Linked DNA regions of Panacibacter microcysteis. The protein of the gene in region 2 interacts with the protein of the main gene of each other region in a pairwise test. Links are inferred from orthologs where the notes say so. Each region holds a gene or a part of one and is shown on either strand. Other genes may lie near its edges. The genes, in order: uvrA and uvrB.

Region 1 (3,807 bases), on a different replicon or contig from region 2:
TTTCTATATCTGTAACGCCTACTTTTCTGCCGGTCATGCATACAATATTGGCAGTACCCGGTATACGCAAAGCCTGTGCAGCGGCGCTGATGCCAAAGGCCATCATTGCCAGGCAGGGAATGATCATTTTTTTCATAGCAGTTAATTTCAACAAAGGAAATTGTAATTATGAAAACGTGGAAACCGCTAATCACAATCTGCCCTGCCTTTGCCTGTTAAATACATGAACGGGGTTATTTACACGTAACATGGCCGCACCCTGCCGGGTAGTATTGTTGCAGTACAAGTGAGTGACACAACAAAAGTCTCATGCTTATTCTACTGCCGGTAACATCATTTCTTTTTTATGCCAAATAAATTATGCACGAAAATGGTGATTGTTTTGCCGGCTGTATTGCTACTATTATGCCCCGGTTGTGTCACTCACTTGTACGGCAGTGCATGTGTGGGCATGGGCTGCCAGCGTTGGTTTTTACACAGGCAGAGGCATGTTGCAGGCTTTTTTGGCACAAAAATTTAGCCTTGTCTTTCTAAAACTCTTAGTTAATTTTGACGTTTAGCAAAAACTATTATGGCGAAAAAGAAAGCGGAAGTGGCTGCTACAGTAAGTACGCAGCAGGAAGAAGTGATTGAAGTAATTGGTGCACGTGAACATAACCTGAAAAACATTGACATTACCATACCCAAGCATAAGCTGGTTGTATTTACAGGTGTAAGCGGCAGCGGCAAATCGTCGCTAGCGTTCGATACCATTTTTAATGAAGGTCAGCGCCGTTATATGGAGAGTTTCAGCGCCTATGCGCGGCAGTTTATCGGTGATATGGAAAGACCCGATGTAGATAAGATCACCGGGCTTTCTCCCGTAATCTCTATTGAGCAGAAGACTACCAATAAAAATCCCCGGTCTACAGTTGGTACCGTAACCGAAGTTTATGATTTCCTTCGTTTGCTGTTTGCAAGGGTGGGGGAGGCATACAGTTACAACACGGGTAAAAAAATGGTGAAGTTTAGTGAAGAGGAAATTGTAGAGAACATTTTTCAAAAATACAAAGGCAAAAAGATCACATTACTTGCACCGCTTGTACGTGGCCGTAAGGGGCACTACCGGGAATTGTTTGAAGACATACGCAAGAAAGGTTTTGTAAAAGTGCGTGTAGATGGAGAGGTAAAAGACATAACGCCACGCATGCAGGTGGATCGATATAAAATTCACGATATAGAAGTTGTGGTAGATCGTTTGAAAGTAGAGCAGGAGTTTAGGGTGCGTATAAGCCAGAGCGTACAGCAAACCCTTAAGATGGGCAAAGACCTGATGTTCATGCTTGTGAACGACAGTGATGAACTTGCTCAATATTCCAAACAACTGATGTGCATTGATACCGGCATCAGTTACGAAGAACCTTCTCCCAATTCGTTCTCGTTTAATTCTCCTTACGGCGCATGCCCTACCTGTAAAGGACTGGGCAGTGTGTTTACGATAGACATGGAACTTGTATTGCCCGATAAAACTAAAACGGTGGAAGAAGGCGGTATTGTGCCGCTTGGCGAAGAAAGGGATGCAAGTGTTTACCAGCAGGTGAAAGTGTTTGCAAAGAAACACAAGATCAAACTAAATGTGCCTTTGAAGGATATGCCCAAAGAGCAGCTTGACCTGTTGTTGTACGGCGATAAAAGCATCAATGCGTCACTCGATGTTGATACGGATGATGAGTCTGTGCCGAATGAATATACCGGCAGTTATGAAGGCATAATACCCATGCTGAAAAGATGGTTTTCCTCATCGTACAGCACCGAAGTGTTGCGGGAGTGGGTGCAGAAATACATGACGTTAAAAAATTGCCCTACCTGCCATGGCGCACGTTTGAAAAAAGAAAGTCTTTGGTTTAAAGTGGATGAGCGGAATATCTCTGAGCTAAGTGACTTGAACCTCGATAAACTGATGGTATGGTTTATCGATATTGAAAAGCGCCTGAGTAATAAACAAAACGCCATTGCAAAAGATATACTGAAGGAAATAAGAGAGCGGCTGCAGTTCCTGCTGGATGTTGGCCTTACCTATCTCTCTGTAAACAGGCCATCCAGAACGCTTAGTGGTGGCGAGTCTCAGCGCATAAGGCTTGCAACACAGATCGGTTCCCAATTACAGGGTATTACCTATATACTGGATGAACCTTCTATTGGTCTGCACCAGCGGGATAATCACAGATTAATTACTGCCCTGCAAAACCTGCGGGATATAGGTAACAGTGTGCTTGTGGTAGAGCATGACAAAGACATTATGATGGCTTCTGATTACCTAGTGGATATTGGTCCGAAGGCTGGTAAATACGGCGGGTCAATTGTTGCAGCTGGTACACCAAAAGAAATATTGGAGTCAAATTCTGATACTGCCCAATACCTGAGTGGTAAAAAAACAATTGCCATTCCTGCAGAAAGACGAAAGGGTAATGGAAAAGTACTGGAACTAAAGGGCGCGAAAGGAAACAACCTGAAAGATGTATCAGTGAAATTTCCATTGGGTAAACTGATCGTTGTTACCGGTGTTAGTGGCAGTGGTAAATCAACACTTATCAACGAAACACTGTACCCGCTGCTTGCGAAGCATGCTTATAATTCAAGGGTGAATGTGATGGAATATAAGACGATCAAGGGCCTTGAGAACATCGATAAGGTTATCGAAATAGACCAGTCACCCATTGGCAGAACGCCAAGAAGCAATCCTGCGACCTACTGCGGTTTTTTTACAGAGATCAGAACATTGTATGCTTCCGTTCCCGAAGCAAAGATTCGCGGTTACAATGCGGGGCGGTTTTCGTTCAATGTTAAAAGCGGCCGCTGCGATGTTTGTGAAGGCGGCGGAATGCGTGTAATTGAAATGAACTTTCTGCCGGATGTGTATGTGCACTGCGAGAAATGTAATGGCAAACGCTATAACAGGGAAACACTGGAAATAAGGTACAAAGGAAAATCGATCAGCGATGTACTGAATATGACTGTTGACGAGGCCTGTGAGTTTTTTCAGCCAGTGCATTATCTCTACCGTAAAATAAAAGTATTGCAGGATGTTGGCCTGGGCTATATTACACTGGGGCAGTCTGCTGTAACGCTTAGCGGCGGCGAGGCACAGCGTGTAAAGCTTTCAACAGAACTTGCTAAAAAAGATACTGGTAAAACATTCTATATCCTGGATGAACCGACCACCGGTTTACATTTCCAGGATATTCAACACCTGCTGGATGTGATTAATAAACTTGTTGATCGTGGTAATACCGTATTAGTAATTGAGCATAATCTTGATGTAATAAAAGTTGCTGATCATGTGATTGATCTTGGTCCTGAGGGTGGCGATGGTGGCGGTAAAATATTGTTTGAAGGAACACCTGAAGAAATGATTGTAAAAGCTAAAGAAAGCCATACTGCGAAGTTCCTGAAGATTGAGATGGCATAAACTTGATAAAATGTTCAAACGCTACCAGGTTTAAAAAGTAAACCTGGTAGCGTTTAGTTTACGCTGAATGAAATACTTTGTTTCATGCGGTAAAAAACAGCTTTGTTATTCTGATAGGCAGGTTGCCAATCAGGAGCGTTTTGGATTAAAGCAATTACTTCATTATCGCCGGCCCATTCAACAGACTTTTCAAGATAAATATCCTTGTCAATTTTGCCTTCTTTGTCAATCATAAATACAACGATTGCGGTGTGTACTCCCACACCTAAAATATTCATCAGGCGTTCCGGTGTTTTTAAGTTATCTTTTAAATAGTTGGTCCAGTCATCAACACTGTTTTTAAATTTTGCTTCAACCTG
Region 2 (3,222 bases):
CAAGTACATAGAGTTTTATACCGATCATCTTTCTTCATTCTATCTGCATGGCGGTAACAAGCCTTTAAGCGCTAATGCTTCCATCACCGCTGTTTCAGCAGATGCAGTAAAACAAAATGTAAAGGCCACTGTTTATCCGAATCCTTTTACAAGCAGCTTTCTCGTTACTCTTAATGAAAAACAGCCTGTGCATGTAGCTATAACTGTTGTTGATATGCAAGGCAATATTTTAAAAGCTGTTAACAGAAACGTGGATGCAGGCCCAACACAGATAAACATTCCTGCTAGTGAACTTGCAAAAGGTTTGTACACATTAAAGATTCAAAAAAGTAATGGTGTAGAATATATCAAGGTCATCAAACAATAAAAAGGGTAGTTTACAATAAAAAAGATCACGCAAAAGCGTGATCTTTTTTTTAAATGTTTATTTGGTCAGCTATATTGCTACTATTGTGCTTTGGTTGTGTCACTCACTTGTACTTTCTGTTGGCTCTTCAACAGGACGAAGCTGAGTTTCATACCAGGTACAAATGCAGGTCAGAGAAACTTATTATAACTGCATAAATAGTCTTCGCATTGCTCAATAAAGTTTCAAACGTACAAGCGTGCGACGCAACAGGCGATGCCATAAAATGCTACTGCCGGGTACATAAAATTACTTCATTGCTTCAAGCTCTTTTTGCAAACGAAACATCTCATCTCTTAATCTTGCAGCCTCAATAAAATCCAGGTCACGTGCTGCTTTTTCCATCTGTTTCTTTGTTTGGCTGATTGCCTTTTCCATTTGAGGAATGGTTTTATATACCTCCTGCTCCTCAGCAGCGTGTTGCACAAGACCTTCATCTGCACCAATGGCATATGGGTTCTTTTCGTTAAAGCCTTTGATATCAAGCACGGAGGTCTGTTTCATAATTTGCTCAATCGATTTCTTGATTGTCTTTGGCGTAATGTTGTGTTGTATGTTATATGCAACCTGTTTTTCACGTCTGCGTGTTGTTTCGTCAATTGTTCTTTGCATACTCTCCGTCATCTTATCGGCATAGAAGATCACAAGTCCGTCAACGTTACGCGCAGCACGCCCGGCAGTTTGTGTAAGTGATCTTTCATTACGTAAAAAGCCTTCTTTGTCAGCATCAAGAATGGCAACCAGGGAAACCTCCGGCAGATCAAGCCCTTCACGTAAGAGGTTAACGCCAACCAACACATCAATGTCACCCAAACGCAACTGCCGCAGTATTTCCACGCGTTCAAGCGTATCAACATCGCTGTGTATGTATTTAGATTTAATGTTGATGCGGTGCAGGTATTTGTCCATTTCTTCTGCCATGCGTTTGGTAAGTGTTGTAACAAGCACACGGTCGCCTTTCGTTACACGTTTATCGATTTCATCGAGCAGGTCATCAATCTGGTTTACACTGGGTCGTATTTCAATAGGTGGGTCCAGCAGGCCTGTAGGGCGCACTACCTGTTCAACTACCACGCCGCCTGTTTGCTCAAGTTCGTAATCGCCCGGTGTGGCACTTACAAAGACTGTTTGACCGATGAGGCTTTCAAATTCATGAAAATTGAGTGGCCGGTTATCGAGGGCAGAAGGTAAACGAAATCCGTAATCAACAAGAATGAGCTTACGGCTTCTGTCGCCACCATACATGCCAGCAACTTGTGGAACAGTCTGGTGACTTTCGTCTATAATGCAAAGAAAATCTTTTGGAAAATAATCGAGTAAACAGAATGGTCTTGTGCCGGGATGACGACGATCAAAAAAGCGTGAATAGTTTTCAATGCCATTGCAGTATCCCAGTTCACGAATCATTTCAAGATCATATTCCACACGTTCTTTCAGGCGCTGCGCCTCAATAAGTTTACCCACGCTTTTAAAATATTCTGTCTGGGCTGTCATCTCATCCTGGATCTCGTGCATAATGCTTTGCAGCATGTCTTTAGGTGCTATGTATAGGTTTGCAGGAAAGATAGCTGCGTTATCTACTTTTTCGATGCGTTTATTGGTGGTTACATCTATGGTTTCTATTTCTTCTATTTCATCGCCAAAGAACGTTATGCGGTAGCCATAATCCACGTATGGCAAATTGATGTCAACTGTATCGCCTTTTACCCGGAACGTACCACGCTTAAATTCAATTTGTGTTCTCGAGTATAAACTATTTACAAGCGAATGCAGGAAGCCTTGTCTCGAAATGGTCTGACCGCGTTCTATACGTACGATACCGTTTTCAAAATCAGTTGGATTACCTATGCCGTAGATACAGCTAACGCTGGCAACCACAACTATATCCCGTCGCCCGGTAAGCAAAGCTGCCGTGGCCTGCAAACGAAGTTTGTCCAGTTCTTCATTTATGCTCAGGTCTTTTTCAATGTACACATCGCTGACGGGCAGGTAAGCTTCGGGCTGGTAATAATCATAGTAGCTTACAAAATATCCTACGGCATTGTCCGGAAAGAACTGTTTAAACTCTCCGTACAATTGCGCCACGAGGGTTTTGTTATGTGTAAGAACAAGTGTAGGCCGCTGTACATTCTGAATAACATTGGCCATGGTAAATGTTTTACCACTGCCTGTAACACCAAGTAGTGTCTGGTATCTTTCGCCATTTATCAATCCTTCGGTTAACTGTTGAATGGCGCCCGGCTGGTCTCCGCTCGGCTCGTATGGCGCATGTAATTTGAAAGGCATACTGCTAAGTTAGCAAGTAACGAATGATTGTTGCAGGCACATCTTTAAAAGAATCTTTTACTTTTGGAAAAATAACTTCTATGTATCAAACATTGCTTACCAATAAAGAAAATGGCATTCTTACCATCACGGTTAACAGGCCTGATAAACTTAATGCACTGAACAAAACCGTAATGGAAGAAATAAGCATGGCTGTTGATGAAGTGTGCAAAGATGAAACGATTAAAGCAGCCATTATAACCGGCGCAGGACCGAAAAGTTTTGTGGCAGGTGCAGACATCAGCGAATTTATAGGGCTAACTGTTGAAGAAGGTAAAGCACTTGCCAAAAAGGGCCAGGATGTTTTTTTTAAGATAGAAAACGCACCTAAGCCAATTATAGCATGCGTAAATGGTTTTGCATTGGGTGGCGGCTGCGAGCTGGCAATGGCCTGCCACTTTCGCCTGGCAAGTGACAATGCAAAATTCGGCCAACCGGAAGTTAACCTTGGCTTGTTACCCGGCTACGGCGGTACACAGCGGTTAACACAG

What was found.
Region 1: the proteins of uvrB (region 2) and uvrA interact in binary tests that used the Escherichia coli proteins (3 or more experiments, as listed by UniProt). The link is inferred for Panacibacter microcysteis from one-to-one orthologs.

Annotation. Positions count from the first base shown.
Region 1 is NZ_JADWYR010000002.1:714,999-718,805, forward strand. Bases 173-3,648 are described here. They hold uvrA (excinuclease ABC subunit UvrA), read left to right. Parts: upstream 173-571; coding sequence 572-3,448; downstream 3,449-3,648. Other genes in these bases: I5907_RS14920 (energy transducer TonB), read right to left, coding at 3,502-3,648. In the rest of the region: I5907_RS14910 (DUF2911 domain-containing protein), read right to left, coding at 1-136; more of I5907_RS14920, read right to left, coding at 3,649-3,807. UniProt on the Escherichia coli protein: The UvrABC repair system catalyzes the recognition and processing of DNA lesions. UvrA is an ATPase and a DNA-binding protein. A damage recognition complex composed of 2 UvrA and 2 UvrB subunits scans DNA for abnormalities.
Region 2 is NZ_JADWYR010000001.1:1,950,538-1,953,759, forward strand. Bases 175-3,065 are described here. They hold uvrB (excinuclease ABC subunit UvrB), read right to left. Parts: upstream 2,693-3,065; coding sequence 656-2,692; downstream 175-655. Other genes in these bases: I5907_RS07860 (T9SS-dependent choice-of-anchor J family protein), read left to right, coding at 175-367; I5907_RS07870 (enoyl-CoA hydratase/isomerase family protein), read left to right, coding at 2,773-3,065. Also shown: more of I5907_RS07860, read left to right, coding at 1-174; more of I5907_RS07870, read left to right, coding at 3,066-3,222. UniProt on the Escherichia coli protein: The UvrABC repair system catalyzes the recognition and processing of DNA lesions. A damage recognition complex composed of 2 UvrA and 2 UvrB subunits scans DNA for abnormalities.